3 regions of the Glutamicibacter halophytocola genome follow, and region 1 is predicted to be linked to each of the others. Evidence: riboswitches for the same ligand, from Rfam matches in the RefSeq annotation. Region 1 holds a riboswitch; each other region holds the start of a gene.
What was found. A riboswitch is a leader RNA that binds a small molecule or an ion and turns the genes downstream of it on or off. The one in region 1 is predicted to bind thiamine pyrophosphate.
Positions count from the first base shown of each region.

Region 2: linked by a shared signal. The riboswitch ahead of thiC (phosphomethylpyrimidine synthase ThiC) and the one ahead of thiO (glycine oxidase ThiO) in region 1 are both predicted to bind thiamine pyrophosphate.
Region 3: linked by a shared signal. The riboswitch ahead of AOZ07_RS01805 (3-oxoacyl-ACP reductase) and the one ahead of thiO (glycine oxidase ThiO) in region 1 are both predicted to bind thiamine pyrophosphate.

Region 1 covers NZ_CP012750.1:2,445,449-2,455,513, reverse strand. Annotated here, with positions in the region: gene AOZ07_RS11250 (GNAT family N-acetyltransferase) at 1-414, shown strand, start outside; gene AOZ07_RS11245 (isocitrate lyase/PEP mutase family protein) at 498-1,265, shown strand; gene AOZ07_RS11240 (VOC family protein) at 1,373-2,068, shown strand; gene AOZ07_RS11235 (alpha/beta fold hydrolase) at 2,225-3,019, shown strand; gene AOZ07_RS18235 (GNAT family N-acetyltransferase) at 3,151-3,612, shown strand; gene AOZ07_RS11225 (OsmC family protein) at 3,617-4,048, shown strand; gene AOZ07_RS11220 (mechanosensitive ion channel) at 4,342-5,571, shown strand; gene AOZ07_RS18440 (GNAT family N-acetyltransferase) at 5,658-6,620, opposite strand; TPP riboswitch at 6,701-6,806, shown strand; gene thiO (glycine oxidase ThiO) at 6,804-7,928, shown strand; gene thiS (sulfur carrier protein ThiS) at 7,925-8,170, shown strand; gene AOZ07_RS11205 (thiazole synthase) at 8,173-8,991, shown strand; gene AOZ07_RS11200 (ThiF family adenylyltransferase) at 8,991-10,065, shown strand, end outside.
Region 2 covers NZ_CP012750.1:2,678,466-2,688,530, reverse strand. Annotated here, with positions in the region: gene AOZ07_RS12410 (DNA-3-methyladenine glycosylase family protein) at 1-397, opposite strand, end outside; gene AOZ07_RS12405 (cystathionine beta-synthase) at 536-1,900, shown strand; gene AOZ07_RS12400 (cystathionine gamma-synthase) at 1,926-3,083, shown strand; gene AOZ07_RS12395 (hypothetical protein) at 3,165-3,581, opposite strand; gene AOZ07_RS12390 (DEAD/DEAH box helicase) at 3,889-5,802, shown strand; gene thiC (phosphomethylpyrimidine synthase ThiC) at 5,918-7,660, opposite strand; TPP riboswitch at 7,656-7,765, opposite strand; tRNA gene AOZ07_RS12380 (tRNA-Thr) at 7,941-8,012, opposite strand; tRNA gene AOZ07_RS12375 (tRNA-Thr) at 8,535-8,606, shown strand; tRNA gene AOZ07_RS12370 (tRNA-Met) at 8,654-8,727, shown strand; gene AOZ07_RS12365 (GTP pyrophosphokinase) at 8,852-9,583, opposite strand.
Region 3 covers NZ_CP012750.1:388,600-398,664, forward strand. Annotated here, with positions in the region: gene AOZ07_RS01785 (putative quinol monooxygenase) at 1-256, shown strand, start outside; gene AOZ07_RS01790 (bifunctional metallophosphatase/5'-nucleotidase) at 329-2,614, opposite strand; gene AOZ07_RS01795 (hypothetical protein) at 2,788-3,000, opposite strand; gene AOZ07_RS01800 (HNH endonuclease family protein) at 3,138-3,845, opposite strand; TPP riboswitch at 4,264-4,357, shown strand; gene AOZ07_RS01805 (3-oxoacyl-ACP reductase) at 4,444-5,244, shown strand; gene AOZ07_RS01810 (NtaA/DmoA family FMN-dependent monooxygenase) at 5,241-6,569, shown strand; gene fepB (Fe2+-enterobactin ABC transporter substrate-binding protein) at 6,566-7,597, opposite strand; gene AOZ07_RS01820 (siderophore-interacting protein) at 7,935-9,104, opposite strand; gene AOZ07_RS01825 (zinc ribbon domain-containing protein YjdM) at 9,311-9,658, shown strand; gene AOZ07_RS01830 (CGNR zinc finger domain-containing protein) at 9,869-10,065, opposite strand, start outside.

The DNA.
Region 1 (10,065 bases):
CCCGAATGGTTTGCCCAGCCAGAATCCAACGCGCAATACATCCGGGCAGCGAGTTCCAAGGAAACCTGGACAGTTCGCGACACCCAGCAGCAGGTTCTCGCAGTGGCCCTGGTAGATCGCCACTTTCCACAAGCCATCGAGATTCACCTGATCGTGGTGGATCGGGCGCACCATGGACTAGGAATCGGCAGCGAACTTGTTGCGGCCATTGAGCGCGACGCTCTCGCTGGGAACGTGCGGCTGTTGCAGGTCAAGACGCTAGGTGCTTCGCATCCTGATGCCGGCTATGCCAAGACGAGAAGATTCTACGAAAAGCTGGGGTTTCTCTCACTGGAAGAAACCGAACTTTGGGGATCTGGGACCCCGTGTTTGATTATGGTCAAGCCGCTAGACCAAGTGTATGCATCAGCCTGAGGCTGAAAAATTGCTGTTGACCTGTTGGCAAGTGGTTCAGGCTCCGTAGACTGGGCTCGAACCACTTTCTTCAGGAGGCAGCTTTGTCGGATTTTAAAGAACGTGCCCGGACACTGGCGAACCAGCACGAATCTGGTGATCTTCTCGTCATGCCCACAGTGTGGGATACCTTCAGTGCCGCATTGGCCGCCGATGCCGGGTTTGCCAGCTTGACGATTGGCAGCCATCCGGTCGCAGATTCCATCGGGAGTGCTGATGGGGAAAAGATGGATTTTGCCGACTACCTTGCTGTAGTCCAGCGCATCACCTCGGCCGTGGACGTGCCCGTGAGCGCAGACGTGGAATCCGGATATGGCCTGAGCCCGCAAGAATTGTTCGAGCGTGTATTCGCGGCAGGTGCGGTGGGGGTCAATATTGAAGATGTCGTGCACAGGGAGGGCAAACGCGTGCGTGCCCGCCAAGAACATGCAGACTACATCCATGGCGTTCGAGCAGCCGCGGATGCAGCCGGTGTGGATTTTGTGATCAATGGGCGCACCGACGCAGTGAAACTCACCGAGCACTTCGCTGACCCATTGGCTGAAGCTATAGAGCGAATCAAGCTGCTTGAACAAGCCGGTGCCCGCAGCGTTTACCCGGTGGCCCTCTCAACAGCAGATCAGGTGGAACAAGCAGTGCAAGCTGTCTCGATTCCCGTGAATGTCACGGCTCACCCGGTCACAGCACACGCCGCCGGGGACCTTTCGGCTTTGCGCAAACTTGGCGTGCGGCGTGTGAGTTTCGGGCCGCTATGGCAGAAATGGATGGCCGAAGTTTCTTCCCAGCAGCTCAGCGCGTGGCGCCAGAGCTAGAGAATAGTCACCGCTGGATTTGGTCCCGCCGCAATGAAGTTGGGTGCGGCGGGCCAATAGGCCGCTGGAAAGGTGCCAGCTGCCGGCACAAGAATGAGTGAGGCTAGATGTACTGGGAGAACCTGGTTTTTGTTGCTGCGATGCCACACGAGCAGGGCAAGTATTGGGAAGAACTGCTGGATACCGAAACCTTTACGGACAACGAAGGAGGGCTAGAAACCCGGCTTCAATTCTCCGGCGGACGATATCTGGATTTATGTTTTCCCACGGTCAGCGATCCCGAACCCGCTTCACAACGTGTCTTTCCGGTATTAGCTTCCAGCAGCCGTATCGCATCATCGGATGCTGGCAAGAAGAATCCGCCTCGCGAAGAGCGCAATGACATCGCAGGCCGGCAGTACTTCGTCCTTAATGGCTCTGCCGAAAGAGCGCGTCCGCTGAATTTATTCGCCGTGGAATTGCGCAGCGCCAATCCAGAACGCGACGCGCAGTTTTGGGCAAATCTCACCGGTTTCCGCACCGATTCCCAGGACCCGACCGTTCTGGTGCACCCTAGCGGTACCGGAGCGCTAATCAGGCTAGTTCCCGAAATGCAGCCTAAAACCGCAGCCAAGTCTTCGGTCCATCTCGATCTGCGGCTGGAGCCGGGAGATGACCCCAAGCAGATTGTGGAAATGGTTCAAGAACAGGGTGGAACTGAACTCGATCACAAATGGGGCGAGGTTCCCTGGCGAGTATTTTTGGATCCGTCGGGAAACGAATTCTGCATCTTGCCTGCCCCTGCCGCCAACAGCCAGCCATAGCAGATTGCCAAAAATCCATGTCGCTGCCGGGCAAGAGTAGCGAGAGGTTGAAAACCACGCGTATTGGAAGGGCCAGGACGACCAATTGAATGCCTGGCCACGGTGCTGTCCCAGCAAGCCTGGAGCAGCACCGACGAAGGAAATGAGCGACACCCGATGCACAAGATCCACGGCAGTGGTTTACCGCTATTCATGATTCACGGTAATGGTGTCGATCACCGGATCCTGTTGCCGCTGGACGGGGCGCTCGCCGAAAGCGGGATCTTCGAACGCCACTACATCGACTTGCCTGGCTTCGGGGAAAGCGATCCACTTTCCAATGCTGGAGGACTTCCTGAGCTCGCGGATTGGCTGGAGAGCGAAATTCATTCCATCATCGGCGATGGGCCGTTCGCTGTACTGGGCAATTCAATGGGCGGGCTCCTATGCCAAGAGATCGCTGACAGATTTGAGGATGCTGTCCAAGGGATATTCCTCATTGCACCGGCGGTGTACCCGGATAGCGAGCAGCGGACGCTTCCAGAACGTGCTGTCGCAATCCACGATCAGGAATTGTTCCTGTCCCTGAGCAAGAGAGACGCTGAGCTATTCGCCGATGTTGCGGTCATCCAAACTCGGGAAGCATGGGAAGAATTCTCGAAATGGGTTCTGCCCGGAATTTTGTCGGCTAATTTGAGGGCCATGGCCAAACTTGCCAAGCGCTATTTCCTTGAACCGCTGCCGCTTCATCGGGAGAATCAACTCTCCATTCCAGTCTCAATCGTCTGCGGCAGGGATGATCATGTCACCGGATTCGAAGATCCTCAACGATTAACATTGCGCTACCCGGATTTGCATTTAAAGATTATTGAATCGGCTGGGCACAACGTGCATATTGAACAACCGGCGTTAGTGGCGTACGAAATTCGGGCTTGGGCAGAACGAGTCCAGCGTTTGCCTTTGTCGAAGTAGCAGCCTGGATTATCTCTGTCTACCACTACTAATCCGATCGATTCTTGAAAATAGTTGTTGAGTAAAGTCTGATCTGGGATTAGATTTCCTTCAAGCATGGTGGTTAGTTGTTCGAAAGCAGGAATCAGCTTATGGAAGACTCGATTGTCCTTCGCGAATGGACGAGCATCGATGAAGTTCCGGACTTGTTAGATGTCTGGAAAAGCTCTGTTGAATGCCGCCTTGATTTCCTCTCGGCACATGACCTCGATGCCGTAGCCACGGCTCTGGAATCCATATATTCGCAAACTTTGCACGTGCGAATTGCCCAACAAGGCGATCAGATTCTGGGTTTCGCCGCTTGGAATGATTCGGAAATTGAAATTCTTTGGGTGAGGCATGCTGATCGCCACCATGGAGTGGGCAGATTGCTCCTGAGCCACATCATCGAACACAGCCCGGAAGCTGGCGTTCATTTGGACGCGCAACGGACACTTGCCATTGAATTTTTCCAAAACTGCGGGTTCCGGCAGGTGCCAATTGCTGTTCAAGAGTCTTCACCGCGGCTTTTATGTCGTTATGACTTCTCGCGAGTGGATAACGTGGCACGATAGTTTCATGAGTGAAAACAGCCGAGAAATTCGTGAAGTTATTGTTCAGCGCACCGAATCGAGCAAGTACACAGCCACCAGCCTTGCAACAGGGGCAAGCGTTGAATTTGGCCAAGGTGATGGACTGCTGACACCGGTGGAGCTGATGCTCGCAGCTATTGCCGGCTGCTCGTCAATCGATGTTGACGTAGCGACGACTCGTCGCAGCGAACCAGAGAAATTTGATGTGCGAGCCAGCGGCTACAAGATTTCCGAAGACGGTGCCAGCCGCATGGATGACATTCATCTCGGGTTCGATTTGAAATTCCCTGATACTGAAGAGGGCCGCAAAGCAGCCAGCATGGTCGAGCGAATCGTGAAGTTGTCGCACGATAAATACTGCACTGTCTCACGCACGGTCGAACTCGGGGCTTCGGTCGTCAGTGAAGTAGTTGAATAAATAGTTAAAGCTCAACTTTTCTACTCGTGAACTAGCGCTGGAAAGTAAAAACTACAAGTCACTCCAAGGAAATTCACGGAATAGACGATTTGAGAACTTTCGAATTTTTTGCGTTTCAGTAGTGTTTGAAATCACTTTCTACGGTTTTAGTTGAATCCTTGTCTGGAAGACGCGGTTTTCGCAGTTGGAGCTGTGTAACTCCAATGAATCAGGCTATAAAATCAACTCTTTGCCCTAGTCAGAGCTGGTCCTTCATCGTAGGGTCGAGGTGTCCCTACGTTGAAGGAGCAGACATGCAAACTGAGAACGTCTTAGGCAACATCGACTGGGCGTCAATGCTACAAAAGGTAGCCATTGCGCTAGTCATTCTCATCATTACGTGGCTTGTGGCGCGAATAGTTCGCTGGGCTGCAGCCAAGCTAGTGACCAGGGTGAAATTCCTGCAGAAGCAGGGAAACGACGGAGCTCAAATAGGCCAATCTCTTGGCAAGGTCGCTGGATTGATTGTTTGGCTTTTTGGCCTCGTGGCAATCCTTCAGGTCTTTGCACTTTCTGAAGTTCTTACGCCAGTTCAGGGCCTGCTCGGCGGAGTCATGGCATTCATCCCGAACCTCATCGGCGCCGGCTTTATCTTCTTCATTGGCTACGTCATCGCAAACATTGTTCGCCAGCTATTGACCACTGGCCTGGGAACTGTCGACTTCAGCGGACTAGTCCGCAAGCTGACTCCAGGCGATGAGCCGGTAGATGAAGTCCAGTCTCGCGAGGCCCAAGCAAAGATCGTCGATATCATCGCGAATATCGTCTTCGCCCTGATCCTTCTGGTTGTTGCCATATCTGCACTGCAGGTCCTGGGAATCGCAGCCATTTCGCAGCCTGCTGAGCAAATGCTTCAACTGGTCTTCACCGCCATCCCACAGGTCATCATGGCACTGGTGCTGTTGGCAGTTGGCTTCCTGATTGCAAAGTTTGTTGGACAGCTGCTGGAGTCCACCCTGCACGGTGTAGGCACTGATCGCGTCGTTGCCGGCTGGGGCGTTGTTCCAGAAGGCAAGAGCGCATCGGGCATCATTGCCGGCATCGTGAAGATTGCTATCGTGCTGTTCTTCGGCGTGATGGCAGCGCAGATGCTGAACTTCCCGGCAATCACCAATATCCTCAATGAGATTCTGGAACTGGGTGGCAAGATCCTCTTCGGTGCAGCAATCGTTGCGGCAGGCTTCGTCGTCGCTAACGTGATCGGCAAGTTCATGGGCGACACCACTGCGTCGAAGATTATCCGCTACACGGCCATTGCGCTGTTCGTTGCAATGGGCCTGAAATACATGGGCATCGCGGACTCGATCATCAACATGGCCTTCGGTGCAATTGTCATCGGCGCAGCCCTGGCAGCGGCCCTGGCCTTCGGGCTTGGCGGCCGCGAAGCAGCAGCTCGCACCCTGAACAAGATCGATACCGACAAGCTGAGCTCCAACGGCCCGGATTCGGCACCACCGGCACCGCCGACGTCGCCAGGCATATAAACATCCCGAACAGAACCTAAGGGGACATCAGGAGCGTCGCGGAATCCACTGAGGATTCCGCGGCGTTTCTGCGTCTGGGCCTAGCCCTAGGCCAGGCGAAGTGGCAGCGGAGCTACAGCGCCGGGCGGATCCGTTCTTAGCCGGGCGTAGGTGTAGACGTCGATGCGTTCACCGTCGACAAGGAATTTGCCCCGCTCGGTTCCTTCACGCAGAAAACCATTGTTCTCGGCCACGCTGCGTGAACCGGGATTATTGGCCCGCAGGCCAAGCTCCAAGCGGTAGAAATCAAGATCATCAAAAAGATAATTCGCCAGTGTGGCAACTGCCCTCGTAGTGAGCGAACGACCGCGATACTCCTGATGCATCCAGTACCAAATCCAAGCATTGGCATTTGAATGATCCAGCGTCCCGCAAACAAGCCCGATCAACCGGTCATTGGCAGTGATCGCCAACGGGAATTGGCTTTGTTCGCCGTTCAACAGGGCATCTACGTAGGCCCGTGCTTTTGCCGGCGTATCGGCATCGCCTTGGCGCCGCATATCCGGATGGGAAATGAACGCCTCGTATACGGAGCCCGCGTCCAACGCGCTGAGCTGCCTCACGCTGAATTCCTCGGCAACGCCTGTTGCCCGGACGCTGCCAGGCCCTGCAGGCTTGCTTCCGCCGTGGCCTGTGAGCGTGCCTTGGTGAAACAGCATCTGCCACTTGCCTTGCTCGCGGAACCATAATGAGCTGCGAAGTGCCGGGCGATGGCCGCTGGCCTTCCAGCGCAATTGGATGAGGTTTTCTGATAGTCGGATGGCCAAGGGCTCGCTAACGCGCAACCGCTCAGCGGAAGGATCTTCAGTGGCCAGCAATTCCATGACTTGATCCCGGTCGTACGTTCTTCCGCTTGCGCCGATTTCGAAGAAGTTCTCATGCAGGATTTCGCCAAGCAATTTTCGGTTGCCACGCAGCGAGGCACTGAGAAGCTGCTGTTCCAGACCGGCAACCGCTCTGAATAGTTGAGAATCGACGGGCAATTCTGAGGGATATTCCTGTTGCGCCATGCCGGTAAGTACATCACAAAAGATGACGGAACTAAGTCAACTGCAGTTCGCTTTTCAGGGCTGCCTCATGCTTATAATCGCAAATACTCCGCGGGAGCCTGAAACCGACCAGGCTGAGAGGGCACTGAGCCGACCGCTACACCTGATGCGGGTCATGCCGCCGTAGGAAGGAAGCGTGCCACTGTGCATGTCAACATTGTTGGCTCCGGAATCATCGGCCTAGCCACCGCATTCGAGCTCAGTTCACGCGGCCACACCATCACCATCATCGACCCGGCACCTGGCCAGGGCGCCAGCTACGCAGCGGCCGGGATGCTGGCCCCAGCTGCCGAAACCGTCTGGGGCCAAGGCCCCCTGCACCAGTTGCTGTCCGCATCCAGCGCCCGCTACCCCCAGTTCGTTGATCGCCTGGAAGCGGCCACGGGCGTGCGTCCCGACTACCTGCAAAGCTCAACCCTGGTCGTCGCGGCAGAACCTGCCGACCGCGAAGCGCTCCACGATCTCGTGGAGCTGCAGAGCTCATTGGGATTGTCCGCCGAAAAACTGCTGCCGAGCCAAGCCAGGTCCTTGGAACCAGCCTTGGCCAGCAATATTTCCGGGGCGGTGCTCTGCGCTGAAGACCACCAGATCGATCCCCGTTCCGTCGTGCGCATCCTGCTCCAGCACTTCCACAACGACCTGGTCCATGAGCAGGCCGAAGAACTGATCACCGAAGGATCAGGCACCTGCGCCGTTCGCACGGCTTCAGGAAAAGTTTTCGCAGCCGATCAAACCATTATCGCCACCGCGCTGGGCACGGTGAAAGGACTGGGCAAGCTGCCATTGCGCCCGGTGCACGGCGACATCCTGCGGATTCAAAGCCCGCCGGGCCCCGCCTTGCTGACCAGGATTATTCGAGGCATCGTCCACCGGCAGAACGTGTATCTGGTTCCGCGCAAGGACGGCAGCCTCGTGCTCGGCGCCAGCGTTCGGGAAGACCAGAACCCGGAAGTCAATGTGGGCGCCATGTACAACTTGCTCGACAACGCCCGCAGGCTTGTCCCGGGAATTATCGACTGCTCGCTGAACGAAGTCATCGCAAGGCCAAGGCCGGCAACCGCCGATGACCGCCCGCTGATCGGGCGCATTGACCCGGGGCTGGTGCTCTCCACTGGCTATTCGCGCCATGGGGTGCTGCTCAGCCCCTTGGGATCCGAACTGACTGCGGATCTCGCTGAAAACAACAAAAGAAATCCACTGTTGAATGACGTTGATCCGCAACGTTTTCCAACACTTTCCGCAACCGCCGCACTGGAGGCACTCGGATGACATCGATCAACATCATTTTTAATTCCCAGCAAGTTCAGCTGCAGGCCGGTACCAGCCTGCGCGAATTCATCAGCGCGCAAATCGGCAAGGAACTCGACGCAGATTCAAAAGCAGTCGACGGCAGCAAGCTGGGGGTGGCCGCGGCCGTGAACGGCGCAGTCGTTCCCCGCAGCAGCTGGAACAGCAAAGCTCTTGAAGACGGGCACAGCATAGAACTCGTTACGGCAGCCCAGGGAGGCTAAGCATGGAATCGCAAGAATTCACCGAGCTGGATCTCAACAACGATCCTTTTGTCGTCGCCGGGCGCACCCTTTCCTCGCGGCTTATCCTGGGCACCGGAGGGGCCACCTCATTAACCACGCTGGATAGCGCGCTCACCATTTCTGGCACGGAATTGACAACCGTTGCCATCCGCCATTTCTCTGCTGCCGGGGCAGGCAATGTCTATGAGCTGCTCCAGCGCAACAACGTCATTCCTTTGCCTAATACCGCAGGGTGTTTCACCGCCCGTGATGCGGTACTCACCGCGCAGCTGGCCCGTGAAGCGCTGGAAACGGACTGGATCAAACTTGAAGTGATTGCCGACGAGCACACCTTGCTGCCAGATCCGCTGGAACTGTACTCGGCAACCGAGCAGCTTGTGGCCGATGGATTCCAGGTCTTCGCCTACACCAATGATGACCCTGCACTGGCGCAGCGGCTCCAGGATGCCGGCGTGGCAGCTATCATGCCTGCTGGCGCTCCGATCGGTTCAGGTCTGGGAATTTTGAACCCGCACAATATTTCCACCATTGTTTCCCGTGCCAATGTTCCGGTGATCCTGGATGCCGGGGTGGGAACAGCCTCCGACGCGGCGCTGGCCATGGAACTAGGCTGCGATGCCGTGCTGCTGGCCAGCGCAGTGACTCGCGCGCATAACGCTCCGCTGATGGCCGCGGCCATGAGGGACGCTGTGCGAGCTGGCCGCGCAGCCCGTTTGGCCGGCAGGATTCCACGACGCGATACCGCACTTGCATCCTCGCCTGCGGAGGGAATGATGCAAACCTTGGTCGGGGAATTCTAATGCTGCGCCAACCGCTCTGCGAACCTGCCGCAGGGATCGATCCGGGCCAGCTGGCCCGCTATTCACGGCATCTGACCCTGCCCGGGGTAGGCGAAGAGGGCCAACGGCGCATCATCAACGCCAAGGTCCTGATCATTGGCGCCGGGGGACTGGGCAGTCCCATCGCCAGTTATCTGATTGCCGCCGGAGTAGGCCAGATCGGCGTACTCGATGATGACTCGGTAGAGCTGTCGAACTTGCAGCGCCAGATCATGCATCGCGAATCCGATGTCGGCCGGCCAAAAGTCGATTCCGTGCAGAGGCTGGCCGCCGAACACAACAGCACTGTCGTCATTGATCCGCTCAACCAGCGGCTCAGCGAAGACAACGCCCTGGAGCTTTTCGCCGCCTACGACCTTGTCATTGATGGCAGCGACAACTTCGCCACGAGATACCTCGCCTCCGACGCTGCCGAAATCACCGGGACCCCGCTGGTGTGGGGCACACTCTTCCAGTTTTCGGGCCAGGTATCGGTTTTTGACCCGCGAACCGGCCCGATGCTGCGGGATATCTTCCCGGAAATCCCGGATGCTGATTCGGTTCCGAGCTGCGCCGAAGGCGGTGTCTTCGGAGCACTGTGCGGAGTCGTGGGTTCGGTAATGAGCACCGAAGCGCTCAAGCTGATTACAGGTATTGGCCTCACGCTCAGCGGCAAGCTCTGGCTCTACGATGCCTTGGCTGCCAGCGTCCGGTCCTTGGAATTTGTCGCCGATCCGCAGCGCGAGCGGGTCGTCCAGCTGGGCCAGTACCAGCCGGTGGCTTGCGCCGTTGAAGAACCTTTCGCCAGCCTGGGCGTGCATGAGCTGGCTGCAATGCAACGGGATAACGAGGTGCTCGTCGTTGATGTGCGCGAGTCGTGGGAGCGTGGCATCGCCGCTATTCCCCACAGCATTCATGTGCCACTGGACCGATTGCTGGCCGGAGAGCATGCGCAAATACCACGCGAAGCCGGCATCATCGTGATGGTTTGCAAGAGCGGTGTCCGATCCCGAAAGGCCGCCAGCCATATGTCGCGGCAACAGGCGGGAACCGGCA
Region 2 (10,065 bases), 230 kb from region 1:
GAATGGCTCCGATGGCATGCTCGAAGATCCTGCCGGTCGCGGGCAGCACAAGATCCGGGTGCTCGGCTCGCGAGCGGACGACAATTTCTGGAAAAAGTCCCCTGTGGAGCAGGTCGTCAAACTCGCTCCAGTCGTCCCCGGCGCCGAGCAGGTTTGGCGCACTATGAACTGCCCATTCGCCACCGGGCCCCCAAGCGCGGAACTCGGCTGGCCCCAGGCGCAGTGGCTTGGAAATGTGCAGGGTCGCTGGGCCTTCGGGCGTGGAAAATGCCAGCCAGGCTTCGGTTTCAGAAATCCGGATCGTTGGGTCGCCTTGGCCGCGACGCAGTATTCCCAGGGACTTGACCAGGGACACCGGCCGTCCGGGGGAGAAGCTGGCGCTCCAAGATTTCTGCATATTTCGCATCATATAGCGTGACCCAGACAGGAAAACAACCATGGGCCGATAGCACTGATGAAAAGATCGCGTCCACTGCATGACGTTTCGCTACGTTTCGGAACGACATGTATGACAGGCGCCGGTAAAGTTCTTGACATGAAGTATGCGTCCACAGTTTTAGATCTGATCGGCAATACCCCGCTGGTGAAGCTCAACCGCGTTACCGATGGCGTCAAAGCCACGGTATTGGTCAAACTTGAATACTTGAACCCAGGCGGTTCCATCAAAGACCGCATTGCGTTGAAGATGGTTGAACGCGCTGAAGAGCGCGGCCAGCTCAAGCCAGGTGGAACCATTGTGGAACCAACCAGTGGCAACACCGGTGTTGGCTTGGCCATGGTGGGCCAGCTCAAGGGCTACAAGACAATCTTTGTCACCCCGGACAAAGTTGGCGAAGAAAAGCGCGACGTGCTGCGCGCCTACGGAGCCCAAGTTGTGGTCACCCCGACCGCCGTAGCACCAGATTCACCAGAGTCCTACTACGGTGTCTCTGACCGGCTGGTGACCGAAATCGAGGGCGCATACAAGCCAGACCAGTTCTCCAACCCCGGTGCACCAGACAGCCATTTTGAAACCACTGGTCCAGAAATTTGGAATGACACCGATGGAAAAGTCACCCACGCGGTGATCAGCGCCGGAACCGGCGGCACCATTACCGGCACCGGGCGCTACCTGAAGCAGATTTCGGCCGACCGCGCTTCAGGCCCAGTCAAGATCATCGCAGCCGACCCGGACGGCTCGGTCTATTCAGGCGGAACCGGACGCCCCTACTTTGTCGAGGGCGTTGGCGAAGACATGTGGCCGGGGAACTACGACCCATCGGTGCCCGACGAAGTCGAGGCAGTCACCGATGCTGAAGCCTTCGAGATGACTCGTCGATTGGCGAAAGAAGAAGGGCTGCTGCTTGGCGGGTCTTCGGGCATGGCAGTCGTCGCCGCCCTGCGCGCAGCCCGTCATCTGGGCGAAGATGATGTTGTTGTCGTGATCGCACCGGATGGTGGACGCGGCTACCTCGCCAAGATCTTCAACGACAGCTGGATGCTGCAGCAGGGCTTCACCACCGATGACTACTCCGCCTTGGACTTCATCGGCTCGGCACTATCCAAGCAGGGCCCAGAGACTATTAGCGAAGATGCCACGCTGCTTGAAGCTGCCATGGCCTTGCGCGAACAGGGCGCCGACGCGCTGGTCGTCTCGGCCGTTGCCTTGCCTGCCCGTATCGGCGAGGTACGCGGAGTCATCGGTGCTGGCACCCTGACCGAAGCATTGCTTTCGGGGGCCGAGGGCACGAGCACCATCAAGGAACTGGGCAGCCTGCCCATGCCGCTGATCGGTGTGGCCGACACCCTCGACAATGCCCAGGAACTGCTCAAGGCCCACCCGGCCGTACTGGTGACCAAGGCCGGCGAAGTTATTGCCGCCGCCACCGCAGCGGACCTGCTGGCCTACTCGACCCGCTAAAGAATTCACTAAAGGACTGATATCGATGACCGAAAACATTCAGGGCTCCAACACTCGCTTTGTCCACGCCGGACAGGAATTCGAGCCGCGCACCGGTGCCGTCGTACCGCCACTGCATTTCTCTTCGACCTACGCACAGGACGGCATTGGCAACCTGCGCAGCGGCTACGAATACGGCCGTGGCGGCAACCCGACCCGTGACGCCTTGCAGGCACAGCTGGCTGGCGCCGAGTTTGGCACGCATGCCTTCTCCTTCAGCTCGGGACTGGCCGCGGAAGACTCTCTGATCCGTGCCATCTTGCGCCCGGGTGACCACATCGTTCTTGGCAACGATGCCTACGGCGGAACCTTCCGGCTCATCGACCGCGTGCTCGGTGACTGGGGCATCGGCAATACGCCGGTGAATATGGCCGATGAAGCGGCTTTGGCTGCTGCCATTGAAAAGAACAAGGCCAAGCTGGTGTGGGTAGAGACCCCATCAAACCCGATGATGACCATCACTGACATCGCCAAGGTCGCCGAAGTGGCCCATGCTGCCGGTGCCTTGCTGGTCGTTGATAACACCTTCGCCAGCCCCTTCCTGCAACAGCCGCTGACCTTGGGTGCGGACATCGTGGTGCATTCAACCACCAAGTACATCGGCGGGCACTCCGATGTTGTCGGCGGTGCAGTCATCGTCAAGGATGCCGCACTGGCAGAAAAGATCGGATTCATCCAGTTCGCCGTCGGCGCCGTCTCCGGACCCATGGATGCTTTCCTGACCACACGCGGCCTGAAGACCCTGGGTGTGCGCATGCGCGCCCACTCGGAGAACGCCGCACAGGTTGCCCAGTGGCTGCGCGAGCGCAGCGAAGTTGAGCGCGTCCTGTACCCGGGCTTCGAGGACCACCCGGGCCACGAGATTGCCAAGAAGCAGATGAGCGGCTTTGGCGGCATGGTGTCGGTTCAGTTCAAGGGCGGCGAAGCAGCGGCCCGCAAGATTGCCGAAAGCACCAGGTTGTTCACCCTGGCTGAGTCCTTGGGCGGCATCGAGTCGCTGATGAACTACCCATCGGAAATGACGCACGCTTCGGTCAAGGGCACCGAGCTGGCAGTACCAGTGAACCTGCTGCGCCTGTCGGTGGGCATCGAGGATCCAGCGGATCTCATCGAAGACCTGGATAAGGCCTTCACCAACCTCTAGGCTGCACAAATCAAGGACGCGGGGTTCAGTTCAGAACTGATCCCCGCGTCCTTGATCGTTTCCGCGGTGAGGTGGCTGGCGCTACCGTCGGGTTTTCGCCGGCTTGGGCGAGACAATCTTGAAGTAGCGATTGCTGCTGGGCGTCCACATCAAGGCCACGCTGAACATGATGATGGCAGCGAGCAGGGAATAGCGTCCGAAACGCAGAAGCAGCGGCAGGGCCGTGATCACGCCGAGCCAGGTCAAATTGGCGCGGGCAGAGCGCTCGCCGATGAATAGCCGGTATCCGAGCACTGCGCAGGCACAGCCTGCCACGGCAAAAAACAAGGCCAAGGCAACGGCGCCAAAGTTCAGCGATGCCGTGTCGCTGTGCTCATAAATCAGGAAGCCTCCAAAGCCAAGGAACAGCACTCCGGCAAGGAACCAGAGCACCTGGGCGATGAGCAGGCCACCGGGGACGGGCTCGTCCGGGCGTCGCGCCAATAGAGGATTTTTCACACCTATAACACTACGTGCTTTGTCGCGGTGCCCGATCTCACACGGGCTGAGCACTGACAATTACAGGGGTTACACGTTAGTGTTAAGTGTTCGCGAACATCAGGGTATCCCTCTCGCATCCAGCCCAATTTTTGAGGCCGGAGCCTTCTCGTGTTGTATTTTCCGCAAAGTGTGTGCGGGTCTTTATGTCATAGGGGAGCGCTTGGTGAGCGTGACTTGTATCTGACTGTGCAGCCTATACGTCGTTTCTTTGGGGACGGCCAAGGCCCATCCCCAACGAATGAGGTAATTCTTCGTGTCTTCTGACATGCCCGTAAACACTGACGACAACCAGACCCCAGAAGAGCCAACCGTGCTCTTCTCCGAACTTGGTCTGGATGCCCGCGTGCTTGCCTCGCTTGCCGACCTTGGCTACGAAAAGCCATCGCCAATTCAGGCAGCAACCATTCCACTGCTTCTCGAAGGCCGCGACGTAGTCGGCCTGGCTCAGACCGGTACCGGTAAGACCGCTGCTTTCGCACTTCCTGCCCTGTCCCGCATGGCAGAACTGGCTGACACCAATGGTCCAGCCAAGACCCCGCAGATCCTGGTTCTGGCTCCAACCCGCGAGCTGGCCCTCCAGGTCGCCGAAGCCTTCACTTCCTACGCCAAGTACCTGCCGAACTTCACCGTTCTGCCAGTGTACGGTGGCTCGCCATACGGCCCGCAGCTCAACGGCCTGCGCCGTGGAGCACAGGTAGTCGTCGGTACCCCGGGTCGCGTTATCGACCACATCAACAAGGGTTCCCTGGACCTGTCGAACCTGCAGTATGTCGTACTGGATGAGGCCGACGAAATGCTGCGCATGGGCTTCGCCGAAGAGGTCGACAAGATCTTGGAAGCCACCCCTGAGGACAAGCAGGTTGCCCTGTTCTCGGCAACCATGCCACGCACCATCCGCCGCATCGCTTCGGAATACCTGCGCAACCCGCAGGAAGTTGCCGTGAAGTCCAAGCAGTCCACCGGCACCAACATCACCCAGCGTTACCTGCAGGTCATGGGTGCCCACAAGCTGGACGCCATGACCCGCATCCTCGAATCCGAGGAATTCGACGGTGTCATCACCTTCGTTCGCACCAAGATGGCTACCGAGGACTTGGCTGACAAGCTGAAGGCCCGCGGCTTCACCGCTGCAGCCATCAACGGCGACATCCCTCAGCAGCAGCGTGAGCGCACCGTTGAGAACCTGCGCTCGGGCAAGATCGACATCCTGGTTGCTACCGACGTTGCAGCTCGTGGTTTGGACGTGGAGCGCATCTCCCACGTCATCAACTTCGACATCCCGCATGACACCGAGTCCTACGTGCACCGCATTGGCCGTACCGGCCGTGCCGGCCGCTCAGGCGACGCGATCCTGTTCATGACCCCGCGCGAGAAGTACTTGCTGCGTGCCATCGAAAAGGCTACCCGCCAGCCGGTGACCCAGATGCAGCTGCCTTCCCTGGACTCGGTCAACGACCGCCGCATCCAGAAGTTCACCGATCGCATTGACAAGACCATCAGCGGCCAGGATCTGACCACCTTCCGCGAAATCGTCGAGAAGTTCGCTGCTGATCACGAAGATCTCGATCAGCTGGAAATCGCTGCCGCTTTGGCCTTGATGGCCCAGGGTGGACGCCCGCTGTTGATGACCGAACCAGTGATTCCTGCTTCGAAGAAGGCCCGCATGGATCGCGATCGCCCAGAGCGAGGCGACCGTGGCGATCGCGGAGACCGCGGCCCACGTGCCCGCAAGACCGCTGCCGAAGGCAACGCCATGTACCGTTTGGCCATCGGCCGCCGCAACCGCGTGCAGCCAGGCTCGATCGTTGGCGCTTTGGCTAACGAAGGCGGCTTCAACTCCTCCGAAATCGGTGGCATTGAGATCCGTTCGGACCACACTTTGGTTGAGCTGCCAGCAGAGCTGAGCAAGGACCAGTGGCGTGCACTGTCCAAGACCCGCATTGGCGGCGAGCTGATCAGCATGGAGCTGGATTCCGGCCGCAAGCCACGTGGCGATGACGAAGGCGACCGCGGTGGATTCCGTGGTGGACGCGGCGGTGGCGACCGTGGTGGATTCCGCGGTGGACGCGGCGGCGGCTTCAATGACCGTCGTGGTGGCGGCGAAAAGCGCTTCGGTGGCCGTGGCGGCAAGGATCGCTTCAGCGATTCGGGTCGCAGCGGTGGACGTCGCGACTACTAAGCCAGCACTCGCTGCAGCTTATTAGCTAGCACAGCATAATGCCCCTGGATCAAGCCGAAAGGCTTGATCCAGGGGCATCATCGTTTCCAGAACAACAGGGGCCGCAGCACCAGCTCTACGGGGCGGTACTGCCTACCGGAATCTCATCGCCGAGATAGACTTTTCCGCCGCTTTCTACGAACTCCCGGCTCTTCTGCGCCATGCCCGCCAACGCAGCTTGCGCTTCCGCTGAGCCGTACTCGTCGCGAATGTCCTGGGAGATGCGCATGGAGCAGAACTTCGGGCCGCACATCGAGCAGAAGTGGGCTGTCTTGGCAGGTTCCGCAGGCAACGTCTCATCATGGAATTCCTGCGCCGTGACCGGGTCCAAGCTCAGGGAGAACTGGTCGTTCCAGCGGAACTCGAAGCGCGCCTTGCTCAGTGCATCATCGCGGGCGGTGGCCCCAGGATGCCCCTTGGCCAGATCTGCGGCATGCGCTGCAATCTTGTAGGTAATCACACCGGTTTTCACGTCATCGCGATTAGGCAATCCCAGATGTTCCTTGGGTGTGACATAGCAGAGCATGGCGGTGCCATAACGGGCGATTTCAGTGGCGCCAATAGCGCTGGTGATGTGATCGTAGCCGGGTGCGACATCTGTGACCAACGGGCCTAGCGTATAGAAGGGCGCGCCGTCGCACAGTTCCTGTTGGCGTTCCACGTTCTCGCGGACCATGTGGAACGGGATGTGCCCCGGTCCTTCCACCATTACCTGAACATCGTACTTCCACGCACGCTTGGTCAATTCGGCAAGGGTATCAAGTTCAGCGAATTGGGCCGCATCATTGGCGTCGGCAATGGATCCCGGGCGCAGCCCGTCGCCCAATGAGAAGGCCACGTCGTACTGAGCAAAGATTTCGCACAACTCGTCAAAGTGCGTGTAGAGGAAATTCTCCTGGTGATGAGCCAAGCACCATCCGGCCATGATGGATCCGCCGCGCGAAACGATCCCGGTGACGCGGTTGGCTGTCAGCGGGACATAGCGCAAGAGCACGCCGGCATGGATGGTCATATAGTCCACGCCCTGCTCGCATTGCTCAATAACGGTGTCCCGGAAAATCTCCCAGGTCAGTGCGTTCGCTTCGCCATTGACCTTTTCCAGGGCCTGGTAGATCGGCACAGTGCCGATGGGGACCGGCGAATTTCGAATGATCCATTCACGGGTGGTGTGGATGTCATCGCCGGTCGACAGGTCCATGACCGTGTCTGCGCCCCATTTGGTGGCCCACTGCAATTTGGAGACTTCTTCAGCGATAGAGCTGGTCACTGCCGAATTGCCGATATTCGCATTGATCTTTACGAGAAACGCTTTGCCGATGATCATCGGTTCGGATTCAGGATGGTTGATATTCGAGGGGATGATCGCTCGTCCGGCGGCAAGCTCGCTGCGCACCAGCTCTACATCGCATTCTTCGCGCAATGCTACATAGCGCATTTCCGGGGTGATGACTCCAGCACGAGCGTAGTGCATTTGAGTCACTGCTGCCCCGTCTACGGCCTTGAGCGGCGGAGCGGAACGTCCAGCCCACTCATCGCTGGCAGTACCGCGGCGGACCGCTGAACGCCCATCGTCATGCAGGTTCCGCTCGCGTCCCGCATAGCGCTGCACGTCTCCACGCTCAAGAATCCAGGATTCCCGAAACGGCTTCAGTCCCTGCGTTGGTTCACTTCCCGGACCGCTGGTGCGATACACAACCACCGGCTCGTTGGGCTGGCCATTGGGGGAGTCCGCAAGCTGGATCTGCGTAACCGGAACTGAAATCCCATCGGCTTCGCGGAACGCGAGAGAGTGGGCGGAATGCTGTTCAAATTGTTCCATTGAGAAACTCACTTCCTTCGCCGGCATTACCCGGACAGGTTCAACGGTCGCGGACAGCTGCAGTCCGATCTCAGCCCTTGCCATGGGGCTCCCGTGTGGTCGCAGATGACACTAGCACGAAAATTTCTATCGGAGGCAAATAGGCCACACGGTGACGATCGGCCAGCGAAATGTTTTGTGCGAAGCGAGGATGAAATCCTGGCCATATTCGGTCCAGAATAAAAGTTCTGGGTAAACGAAAAGAGAGACAATCTGCAATCAGATTGTCTCTCTTATTTCGAGCCCCCTGCCGGAATCGATCCGGCGACCTCGTTCTTACCAAGAACGCGCTCTACCACTGAGCTAAGGGGGCAACGAGTAAATACTCTACACAGGTTTCTGACGTTTGCAAAATCCTGAATGAATTTGTAGCTGAGGTCACAAGCGTACTACTCAAGTCCGGAATGCGGGCGGCGGGTCACTGCCTGCAGAAGTTTTCCAGGCGCCAGTATCCGATCAGGGAAAAAGTCTATTGGCGCCACATGGAGCATCGATGAAATCTGGTTCTTCTGGCCGCATTTGGGGAGTTCTTGGGGCTCGCCTATTCGTATCCGGAGCCCTTGCAACATTCCTGCTGCGTTCGACGGGTACTGGGCTTGCTTGCCATGAAAATTAGAAGTGTCGCAAAGGTGCGCATAATTGCAGGCTGATCACCAAATTCCCCTCAGTGAGCATCGTCACCAAAGCACTTTTGTGCCACTGGTTGTGCCGCGCAAGTGCCAAAATTGCCAATAATCAATTCTGACTAGTAGTTATTCGCCTGAGCGGTATCGAATTAGAGGGTTGAGCGCCGATTTTTGTTTGTGCGGGAATCCGTGTAGAGTATTTACTCGTTGCCCCCTTAGCTCAGTGGTAGAGCGCGTTCTTGGTAAGAACGAGGTCGCCGGATCGATTCCGGCAGGGGGCTCTGAGTGAGAAGCTTTCTTGGCTTCTACTGGATTGCTTCTCACTTGTGGCGGCGTAGCTCAGCTGGTTAGAGCGCACGACTCATAATCGTGAGGTCCCGGGATCGAGTCCCGGCGCCGCTACAGATTTTGCCCCGAAATCCCCGGATTTCGGGGCTTTTTCGTTTCTGAAAATATCGGTAGCGAACAAGGCCTCCGAGCGCAACAATCTTTCGCTCGGAGGCCTTGCTCTATTTTTGGACTAGCGCTACTGGGTAGCGCCCTTGTCGCGGTGCTCCTTGCCCGTTGAAGCTTCCTTGGCAAGCATGAGCAGTCCTTGTATTACCTCCGCGTCTACTTCTTGCCCGTTAGCGTTTTCGTCGTTGGCATCGTGGCCATGAACCTCGGTATGCAGTCGCTGCATCTGCATATCAAGCTTGGTGGCTACGGCTGCGGCTTCGGCAAGTTCTGAAGCCAGATAGGCAGGGACTTCGCCTTCGTACTTGTAAAAGATCTTGTGTTCCAGGCTGGCCCAGAAGTCTTGGGCAATAGTGCGGATCTGCAGCTCAACAATGACATTCACCGGTCCGTCCGAGAGGAAGACCGGGATTTCAACGATGGCATGCACGCTCTTGTAACCGCTTGGCTTTGGATTCTTGATGTAATCCTTGATCTGGATGACTCGAATGTCATTTTGCGCGGTCAAGGTATTGAGCACCTTGTAGATGTCCTTCACAAAGCTGCAGGTGATGCGGACACCGGCGATGTCGCTGATGTTCTCCCTGATGGCTGAGAGGGAAGGATGGATATTCCTCTGGCTCACCTTGCGCATGATGCTTTCCGGAGTTTTTACCCGGGAAGTAATGTGCTCGATGGGATTGTACTTGTGCAGGTAGAGGAACTCTTCACGAAGAATCGAGACTTTGGTCAGAACTTCGTCGACGGCAAACTGGTATTCCATCATGAATCGCTGGAACTGTAGCCGGAATGCCTGGGTCATTTCTTGTAGTTCGCCTGAACTCAGGTTTGCCGTAGAAGGCAGCGGGATAACGCCGCCGTTGTCTTCTGGGTTTGGAGTGGAAATCCTAAATCACCTCTGCAGGTTGGGGCGATGTCAACAGACACGAACGCTCTATAGTTTTAGCGTAGGTCATCCATCTAAGAATTGGGCCAGAAGAAGTCGTGAATCTATCGGGTGGACGTGGAGCGTTAGGCAACTGAGGTGCGGTCATGATTGAAGAACGGAAGCTTCCGGCCTACGCCGCAGGCGCTATCGACGTTCCGTTCGTTATCGGGTTTTTTCAAGAGCGCGTTGACGTCGACACTTGCTGGCCGTCGCATTCCCACCCAACACACGAGCTGCTATGGAATCAGCGTGGCGCTTCCACAGTGAGCGTCGGCCCGCGAATGTGGACCATTACGCCAGTGCTAGGTGTCTGGCTGCCAGCCGGGGCCTTGCATGAAGGCCGGGCTTGCGCCGGG
Region 3 (10,065 bases), 1.9 Mb from region 1:
AGAGTTCACCCAGGCCACCCGCGCCGAAGAAGGTAACCTCTGGTTCGACTGGTCCGTGAGCGTGGAAGACCCCAACGAGTTCGTTCTTGTCGAGGCCTTCCGCGACGACGAGGCAGCTTCTGCCCACGTTAACTCCGCACACTTCGCAGCAGGCATTGAATCCATGCGCCCGCTGCTGATTTCCACCCCAAAGATCGTCTCGCGCAAGGTCGAGGGCGAAGGTTGGGACTCCATGGGCGAGCTAGTGATCGACTAGTTTTTACGGCAAATAAGGGAAGGAACCGCGAGATCATTCTCGCGGTTCCTTCCCTTATTTCGTACCGTCGGTTTAGCGTCCGGCCTTGTTGCCGAAGCGGCGAATCAACAGCAAGACGATGCCCACGAGGACAACGATGCCTGCGGCAATGCCGACCCAGCTGGCGCTGAATCCGGTGTCGGCCAGGTCTTGGCTATCCTGCTGCTTCGAGTCATCCGAGGAATCTTCTTCGGAATCCGAAGTTGGCTCAGCGCTCGGATCCGAATCAGTGGTCGGTGCTGGCGATTCAGTTTCAGAGTTATCGTCTTCGGTTGGCGAAGGAGTAGGTTGCGGGTCATCGCTTGGCGAAGGAGTTGGCTCCTGGGCCTGGGCAACGACGGCGAAGTCCACGGCGATATCTTCGTGCTGCACCTGCGAGACCACTAGCTGGTAGTCGCCTGGCTCCACGGAGCTGCCAACTGGGAGCTGGAACGCAGTGGTTCCCGAAGCATCAGCTGCCGGAATATCAGCGACCTTGGTGGCACCCTCAAATGCGGAAGCCGAAATCTGGGCTCCTTCTTCCAAGTCCGATACCGTGACGTTCACGGTTTCGCCAGCCTTCACTTCGGTGGCATCCAGGACAACGGTGGCCCAATCAGTGCCGGCGAGCACTGCTCGGCCCAGCGGAGATGGGGATACCACGTCATGGGCCTTGAAGAAGTTCACGGTCGCGTCCAGATCAACCTGGCCCGAATCGGCGTGGTCGGTGCCTTCAGCGAAGGCGGTGAAGTTATCGCCACCGGTAGCCAGGAACGCGTTGGCAGCAACGCGAAAGGTTGCCGACTCGTCCAATGGTTCACCGTTGAAGGTGATCTTTTGGATGTGCTCGCCCGCAGGTGCATCCTCGATGTAGGTGTATGCCAGTCCCTCTGAAATGCCGAGGTGCAGCTTGTTGCGCTCCGAGCCTTCAGGCTGCCATTGCTGTTCCAGTGCCTCACGGATTTGCGCGCCTGTCAGATTGAAGGTGATCAGGGTATTGGCAAAAGGCTGAACTTCTGCCGCCTCTTGATAGGTCACCGTGCCGTCTTCGCCATAGAGCAGGTCCGAGCGCAGGCCTCCGGGGTTCATGAAGGCAATCTGTGCTGGCTCACCGGCAAAATCGTCATTAGAAGTAGCCCACAGGTGTACGTCGGCTACGGTGTTGCCCAAGGCGGATTCAACACCGCGGTCTTCACCTGGCACGTCACCGCCGCGCAGGATATCTTCCGAGATTTCACCGACTTTTACGCTGCCAACAACTTCAGCTTCTTTTTCGGCTTCGGCAACGATCTTTGCAACGGCTGGATTCGCTTCGTAGTTAGCGGTCCAGTCGCCGTCTGCAGATTTGCTAGCGAGTGGCAAGCGGGTGCTGGAAGACTGCAGGACCTCACCGGTGGCTGGGTCAACGTCGAGGCTGACTTTGCCTAGCGTGGTGCCGTACTGGTGCGATTGGATGACTGGACGCTCGCCGTCAGGACCGGCAATGTCGCAGTTGTAGGAAGAGTGGGTGTGACCCGAGAAAATAGCGTCGATCTCGCCACTGGCCTCGCGGATCAAGTCCCCGTAGGACGTGGCTTCACCAGCGACGGCAGCACAGTCGGTATTGGCCGAGCCGTTGTGGGTCAGCAACACGATAACGTCCGCTTCTCCGTTCGCCTCGTCACCGTCGCTGAGCTGCTTGGCTACGCGATTAGCCGCCTCGACTTCACTGCCAAAGTCCAAACCGGAGATTCCGCTAGGGGAGACCAGCGATGGAACATCCTCGGTGACGGTGCCAATGAATCCTACGGAGAGTCCACCGGCTTCACGAATTGCATATTCTTTGAGTGCTGGGGTTTTGGTGCCGGCTTGGTAAACGTTGGCGCCCAGTGCAAAATCCTCGCCGGACTGGCCGGTGGCTGCAGCAAAGCGCTCGGTGACTCGCGTGGCCAGGTCTTCAAAGCCCTTGTCGAACTCGTGATTGCCCACGACGGAAACATCCAGCCCGGCTGCACCCAGCGCATCAATGGTTGGAGCATCCTCCTGGGACGCGGAAGCAAAGGTCGAAGCCCCGATATTGTCGCCGGCCGATACGAACAACGTGTTTTCATTCTCGGCGCGCAGCTGGTCCACAGCTCCGGCGAGCACTGCAGCGCCGGCAGAGTCCCGATCGGCAGCGATGCGGCCGTGGAAGTCATTAATGCCAACTAGATCCAGGGTTACAGGATCAGCTGCTGGGGAAGCAGTGCTGATTGATTCCTCGGTGGGCATTGCCTGCGCCATGGCTGTTCCTGTGGCCATGAGCGAGAGGGTGGCCAAGGAGGCGAAACTGAGTTTTCTCATCTGCGCGAATGCAGACATGGGTACTCCTAAAAGTGACGGGTGTGACAAGACTTATGTCTATCGCATCTAGGTGAACCTGTCGATGCCTGCGAGTTAAATTGCTGTGCAGGGCCATGAGAACTAGCGGTTAAATAGTCGAAGCAACGCACCAGCCTGTGGTTGATACGTTGCTTCGAAAAAACTTGATGCGGCTAGAGCCGTCGGTTGTGGCGTGATTTGGTTGCTGTGACCGAGGAAGCTCCTACGATGGCACCGAGCATGAGCATGGCAGCCGCGATGAAGAAGACTGTGGACAGGATCCAGCAAGCCATGGCTGTGTCTCGATGCGCGGCGTTCAGGGCAAAACCAAAAAGGCACACGCTGGCAAGCAGCAAGAGCGCTCCCGACAACCGTGTCTTCATCATTGACCTTTGCAGCAGAAAATTTTGCCAACAATCACCACACATAATGGCTATTGGCTTGAGTAATATCCATACTGTCACAAATCCATCGATTTGACGATAGCCCTTAAGGAGGATCTTTCACTGCGACTTTAGGCTAACTACACGCAAGCCTTCAGGATGCGTTCGATGGCATCGTGTTCGCCCTTGGTCATCCAAGCCCCATATTTCGCTTTGACCTGAGTCTGGCGTGAGACGTATTCGCAGCGGAAACTCTTGTTGGGAGGAAGCCATGTTGCGGCATCCTTGTCGCCTTTAGCCGCGTTCGTCGGCCCGTCCGAGGCCATGAGGTTTAGCGGGTCATTGGCGAATTCGAAACGAGCTTCCTGGTCCCAGCGCTGGGCGCCCTTTTGCCAGGCATCCGACAGCGCGACAACGTGGTCGATCTGAACTGCGGTGCTGGTTTTCTGGCCCCGAACAAAATTGATGGTGGTGTTGGTATACGGGTCGTGGAAAGTTCCGCTGAGCACTACGCAAGGCTTCGACGCAGATTTGTATTTCACGTGTTCCAAGTCGCGAGCCAGGATGTCGTTGCGGGCATCGCAACCGTTGCGGTCCGGATCCTTCCAACCCTTGCTGAACTTTTCCCGTTCATAGCCAGTCTTGGGGGCACGGCCCTTGACGTCGATATCCGCGAGCAACTCAAGCGAGTCAGCATAGCTGGCGCGTTGCTCCGCGCTGTTGTGGGTAGTGTCAGCCTGCGCGTCGGGAACTCGATACTGCTCGATGGAATCAAGAGTTGAGCATCCAGTGAGGGCAAGGGATGAAGCGATGAGTGCAAATGAGATTGCGCGGCGCAGCAGCTGCATGCGGAAGTACGACTCCTAGGAAAGCGACAGTTGGCAAGGGGGGACAGGCCCTTAGGAAACTATATGAAGCGGGGTGGACCATTTAGCTGCGTCCATGCCGTGTTTTAGTGTGAGATCGGTGTGAACCAGTTCTAGCGATCATGTCGAGACCTGCTGGCTATCGAGTTTCTGTTCCTCGATATGCATTGGTCAACTCGGTTTCCGACCTCAAGGCCGATTTATCTGTATCTTGTCGGGAAAGCAGCGAAGTGGTGGCATGGGTTTCCTTGCGTTGCGCAAATCCCGCTGCCGAATGGAGCCGGGAAATCACGGTTCCAGATGGCGCTCAACCCCGGGTTGCCCAAGAACCGAGTGCTGATACGCGCGGGATTCATGAAGTAATGTTCTACAGCTAAGCCGTGCGTGTGCTACTAATGGGAGCAGTGACACGGGGTGCCGCAGGGCGGCTGAGAGAACACCCGTTGAACCTGATCCAGTTAGTACTGGCGAAGGGAATGTCCTGGATTCTGCGTATGTGTGCACCCGAAGTGCTTGAACCGTCCGCGTCTTTGGTCAAAAATCCATTCGCCAACAGACGCCGTCAAGGAGTTCAAACAAGATGAGCACGGACACCCAATCACCAGCAACCCCCATTGCCCTTCCACTTGAAGAGCAGGTCATTCTTGTCACCGGCGGAGCTCGAGGGCTCGGTGCCGCCATCAGCAAGGCCTTCCTTGCAGCTGGCGCGAAAGTCGTCATCAATTACAACTCTTCGGAACAAGCAGCCAATGATCTCGTCGCGCTCTACCCGAATGATGCAGTAGCCATTCAGGCTGATGTTCGCAACGAATCTGCGCTCAAGTCGATGGTGGCTGAAGCCGAAGATCATTTTGGACAGCCGGTGACAACTCTGGTGAACAATGCCTTGGTGGATTTCTCCTTTAATGGCGACGCCCGCTCCACCGCCGAAGCGATTTCCGCCGCAGAGCTCAGTGCCCAGTTCGCCGGATCGGTGCTGGCTCCCGTAGCTGCCATCCAGGCTGTACTGCCGGGAATGCGGCAAACAGGATTTGGCCGCATCATCAATATCGGCACCAACCTATTCCAGCACCCGGTGGTTCCGTACCACGACTACACCGCCACTAAAGCTGCGCTGCTGTCCCTGACCCGTACCTTCGCTGATGATCTTGGGCCAGAAGGAATCAACGTCAACATGGTTTCTGGAGGGCTCCTGCGCACCACCGACGCCTCGGCTGCGACCCCCGAGGCAGTATTCGACCTGATCGCCTCGGGAACGCCATTGCGTCGAGTCACCACGCCCGCGGAACTGGCCGATACCGTCCTGTTTTTCGCTTCCCCGCTATCTCGTGGGGTTACAGGTCAGAACCTTATCGTGGATGGCGGGCTGGTGAAGGGATGAGCCAGAAGAAACAGGTACATCTGAATCTGTTCCTCTATGGAACCGGGCATCACCAAGCGGCCTGGCGTGCCGAGGACTCGGCGGCCGAAGAGCTTCCCGATACCCAGTACTACATCAAGCTGGCCCAGCTGGCTGAGAAGGGGCTGTTGGACGCGGTGTTCTTCGCCGATGGCCAAGCGGTGTCAGCCTCAGCTGCGCAGGCCGGTCCCACCTGGTTCTTTGAGCCGGTGACGCTGTTGTCGGCGATCAGCCAATGCACCACGAATATCGGACTGGTCTGCACCATCTCGGCCAGCTTCTACTCTCCTTTCCACGCGGCACGCATGCTGGGCAGCTTGCAGCATTTGTCCAACGGGCGGGCCGGGATCAACGTGGTGACGAGCATGTGGGATACCGAAGCGCAGAACCATTCGCTCACCGAGCTGCCTGCGCACGCGCAGCGATATGGCAGAGCCGCAGAATTCATTGACGTCTTGCGCAAGTTGTGGGGATCATATCCGCATCAAGCAGTCCAAATTGACCGTGGCGGAAATTTCACCGATACGCGATTGCTTCAAGAAATCAATCACGAAGGCGAGCACTTCTCGGTGCGAGGTCCCTTGAATATGCCCAACTCAGTTCATGGCGAGCCTGTCATGTTCCAAGCAGGCTCCTCGCCAGCTGGCCGTGAACTGGCAGCAGCACACGCTGAAGCGATCTACTCGGTAGCAGCCGATCACGAGATGGCATCCGAATTCGCCCAAGACCTTTCCGAACGCACCAGAGCTTCGCGATGCTCGGACAACAGGGCGCTGATCATGCCCGGGCTGGTGACCTATGTGGGGCGCACAGCAGAAGAAGCCAAAGCCAAGCAGCGTGCACTGAACGAATTGCTGCCAACGGGGGACGCTCTGCGCCAGCTGGGAGTATTCTTGCAGCAGGACACCAGCCGCTGGCCTTTGGATGGACCCGTACCGGATCTGCCGCCACTGGAAGAATTCACTGGCCCGGCTGGCCGATACACCACGATTCTGCGGCTCATCGAGCTGCACCAGCCCACGGTTCGTGAACTACTCGGCCTGCTGGCTGCTGGCGGGGGCCACTGCACCATGGTGGGAACGCCGGAAATGATTGCAGATGAGATTGAACTCTGGATCGATAGCGGGGCCGCAGATGGCTTCAACCTGATGCCGCCGTCCCTGCCAGGATCTCTGGAGGACTTCATTGAGCTAGTGATTCCGGAATTGCAGCGCCGTGGCAGATTCCGTACCCGCTACGAGTCGGCTACCTTGCGTGGAAATCTTGGTTTGGCTGTTCCGGAGGCTGTGGCCTTGGCGCGCGGCTAGTTGTGTGGTTGCGCTTCGGGAGCCAAGCCGGGGAAATCATTCTCAAAGTAATCCAGGATTTTCTGTGTTGAGAAGAAATCCAGGAGGAATGACTCCTGAAGCGCAAAGACGTTGCCTCCGCGAACGGAAGGCAATTGTGCAAGGGAGGCATCGGAAGAGAACTGCTCGGTGGCCTCTGGATCCGAGGAGAGCAGGAAGGCCGTATCGCCCGGCAAGGACTTGGCCAGTCCTTCGTAGCTGGTGAACGAGAAGTCTTCGCGTTCTTGCATGGAAGTATCAAACTCTGCTGGAGGATCCAGCACGGTGAACCCCAGGGACTCGAACAGCTGTGCATGCGGACCGGTGCTCTGGGCTATGGGGGAGATGTTTCCCTGGTGATAGGAAAGAATCGATGCCGTGGTGCCGGCGGGGATCGACAGGGACTGTTTCAAGCTGGCAACACGTTGGCTGATGATGCTGTTGTTGCGAGCCGCTGCTTCCTCCGTGCCGGTAGCCTTGGCTAGATCCGCGCTGAGCGCGGTCCATTTCTTTTCGGTGTAATCGACGAGGAGAGTTGGGGCGATTTCCCGCAACTGGTCGAGATGCTCCAATTCGGAATCCGCGCCTGAGGCGGAGACCAATATCAAATCAGGCTTGCGATCCCGAATAGCTTCGAGATCAAAATTCCCGATTTCATAGAGTGCATCTACCGAGCGTTTTGAGGCCACTTGGCCCCACTGGTTCAAGAATCCATGCTTGTCTGTTGCCGGGTTCTGTGGTGCGACGGACGTGGCAACGACCGGGGCGTCGAGGGACAATAGAGTTCCGGTCACTGATACGGAGGTTGAGACGATGCGCTCGGGCTTGGACGGAATCTTGATGAGGTCTCCGGTCTCGTCGGTGACGACCCGTGGCCAGCCGTCGGCCTCGACATCGGCGGTACTGGCGTAACGGACTTCGGGCTTCGTCGTGGACGTGCATGCACCCAGCGAAATAACGAGAAGGCAAGCAATGATGGCAGCGGCGGCCTTGGGCAAACTTGAACGCACGAAAGCTTCTCCTAGGCATGACTCGTTGCACGAAGTTGATCCGGAAGCTCAGGTTGAGTCCCGCAATCCATCACCACATTATGCGATGTTATTGTGAACTGCTGACCTGGAGCTCCAGCTGAACCCTCCGTTGATCAGACGTTATTTCGCTGTGCTCGGTACCAGATGCGTGCTGAAGATCATTCCGGGCACACTGAAGCACTCTTCGGGGACGTTGTTCTTGTTGCCAAGAGCGACTGGGTGAACTTCGGGGGAGCTTGGTTCATGGCCGAGCCTCGCCGACCATCGGATTGCGGCCAGATTCGGGTTTTCCACGCAGCCGAACACCACGCGATACCTACCGATGCAACCTGCCTTCACGCAAGGTCCAGTAGGAAGAGATATGCGATGAATGCTTATTCAGATGCCAATACTCGGTGATCCGGCTGATGGCTTTGATAGTGGACCGTTCGGCATGGGCGATGACGCCCACTTGGCCCGCTGGGAGCGGAAGCGATTGGAACGCGGCCGGAAGCGCGTTGCTTTTGCCTGCAGGCATTGATTCCCGAGAAAGCCACTGTAAAACAACGCCTTCTGGATGTTTCACGTCAAACATTGCGTTTTTGTCGGCCGCTTCGATCAGCGCAGTTCCCTGGGCATGCGCGGGCAGGGCTTCTAGGACTTTGGCAATAGCGGGCAGGCCAGCTTCATCGGCTGCTAGGACGTAGTAGTCGGCATTGAGCGATAGCGACGTCTTGCTGCGGGCCGGGGAGATGACCAAGGGATCTCCTGGCTGTGCAGTTCCTGCCCAGTGGCCAACGGTGCCTGGCGCACCATGAACTACAAAATCAATAGCCAGCTCATTGAGGACCGGGTTGACCCAGCGAATGGTGTAGGACTTTGAGCGGGGAACTTGTTCGCGCGGCAGCCGATGGCGCAGGGTGCGCAAATCGTAGGGAGGAACCAGGCCGAGCGAAGGATCCGCGACAAAAACCTTGACGTACTCGTCTAGCGCGGAATTGGAACGGTAGCCGTCAAGGTTTGGTGCACTGGCAATGAGCCGCACCATCTGGTCGTTGAGCCATTCCACCCGCGTGATGGTCAAAACGTGCTGGTCGACTTTGGTGCGCGGAGTATCCAGAAGGCCTAGCGGTGGCGAATATTTGGCCAGGGGTTCTTCGTAGGCGGGGGTTGGAAATTCAGGTGCGATGGCCATCGAAGCGCCCGATTCTGCGGGCCGGTGATGGTGGTTGAAGGAAGTGCGAAGCGTCTTGTCGAGGACTTTGCGTGCTGCAGCCAGCGCTGCCGCCGACCCGGCGCGCTGCGCTGCGGCGAGCAGCTCGTCGGTTTCCTGCTCGTTGAGGAACCGGCTGGAAGCGATGTTGCGGTAAAGCTCTTCTTTGGCCACGGCGTATCCTGCTTTGGCTCCAGCCTTTTCAGCCATGGCTAGAACGTCCAAGGTCAAGCCCTCTTTGGGGGAGACCGAAAACTGCGCTCCGTAGCTGCGGTGCTTATGATGCTTAGACATAATGTGCCCCTTAGCTTCGCTGTCGCGGGAATCAGCTCGTATGCCTGAGTATGAGCGAAACAGGGCGAACAAAACAAGTAGTTTTAAAGCAGTGTTCTGGGTTCGTGGAAGGTGGTCGCCTCTAAGGGGTTTGCCGCTATCTACAAGGATTATTCGATATTCGATTCATTCGACAATAGGCGTTCAGAGTAACTAAAATTAGCCGCATGCCTGATACATTGCCACCGTGCCCCCAATGCTCCAGTGAGTACACCTACGAGCTTGATGCATTGCTGGTCTGCCCGGAATGCGCTCATGAATGGAACGCGAGTGCCGAGGAATCCGAGTCGATTGAAACTGTCATCAAGGACGCAGTAGGCAACGTTCTGCAGGATGGCGATACTGTCAGCATTACCAAGACCATGAAGGTCAAGGGCGCCCAGAGCGCACTGAAAGCTGGAACCAAGGTGCGCAATATTCGATTGACTCCTGGCTCTGGCGACCATGATATCGCTGCCAAAGTTGATGGCTTTGGCCAGATGGAACTGAAGTCTTCTATCGTCAAGAAGATCTAAGGGCCTGGTTTCTTGTAGATGGCAGTCCGTTCTCCTTTCGGAGGCGGGCTGCTTCCGTCTTTAAGGGCGCTTCCTGACCGGGCTTTGCTTGTCAATCATCGGCCCGCACTTCTGCGGGGCACCGGCCTGCAGGCCGATTTCCGCCCGTTCCCTGCCGAGCCTTCGAACGAGGTGCTCCAGATGCCCTGCGCTCCCGAGGCGCAGGCGAGGCTAGAGCTTTTGTTCCTTTTTGCGTGCGTAGGAACGGGCAGCGCGTACTCGGTCTCCGCAACGAGTTGAGCACCATTGTCTGCGGCCGTGGGTTCTGAGGAAGAATCGCGTGCATGGCTCTGCCTCGCATTGAGACAGCTGGTCTGCTTCATCGCCGCTGAGCAGCGAGGCAGCGTCTTCTGCCAAAGCCGCGAGCG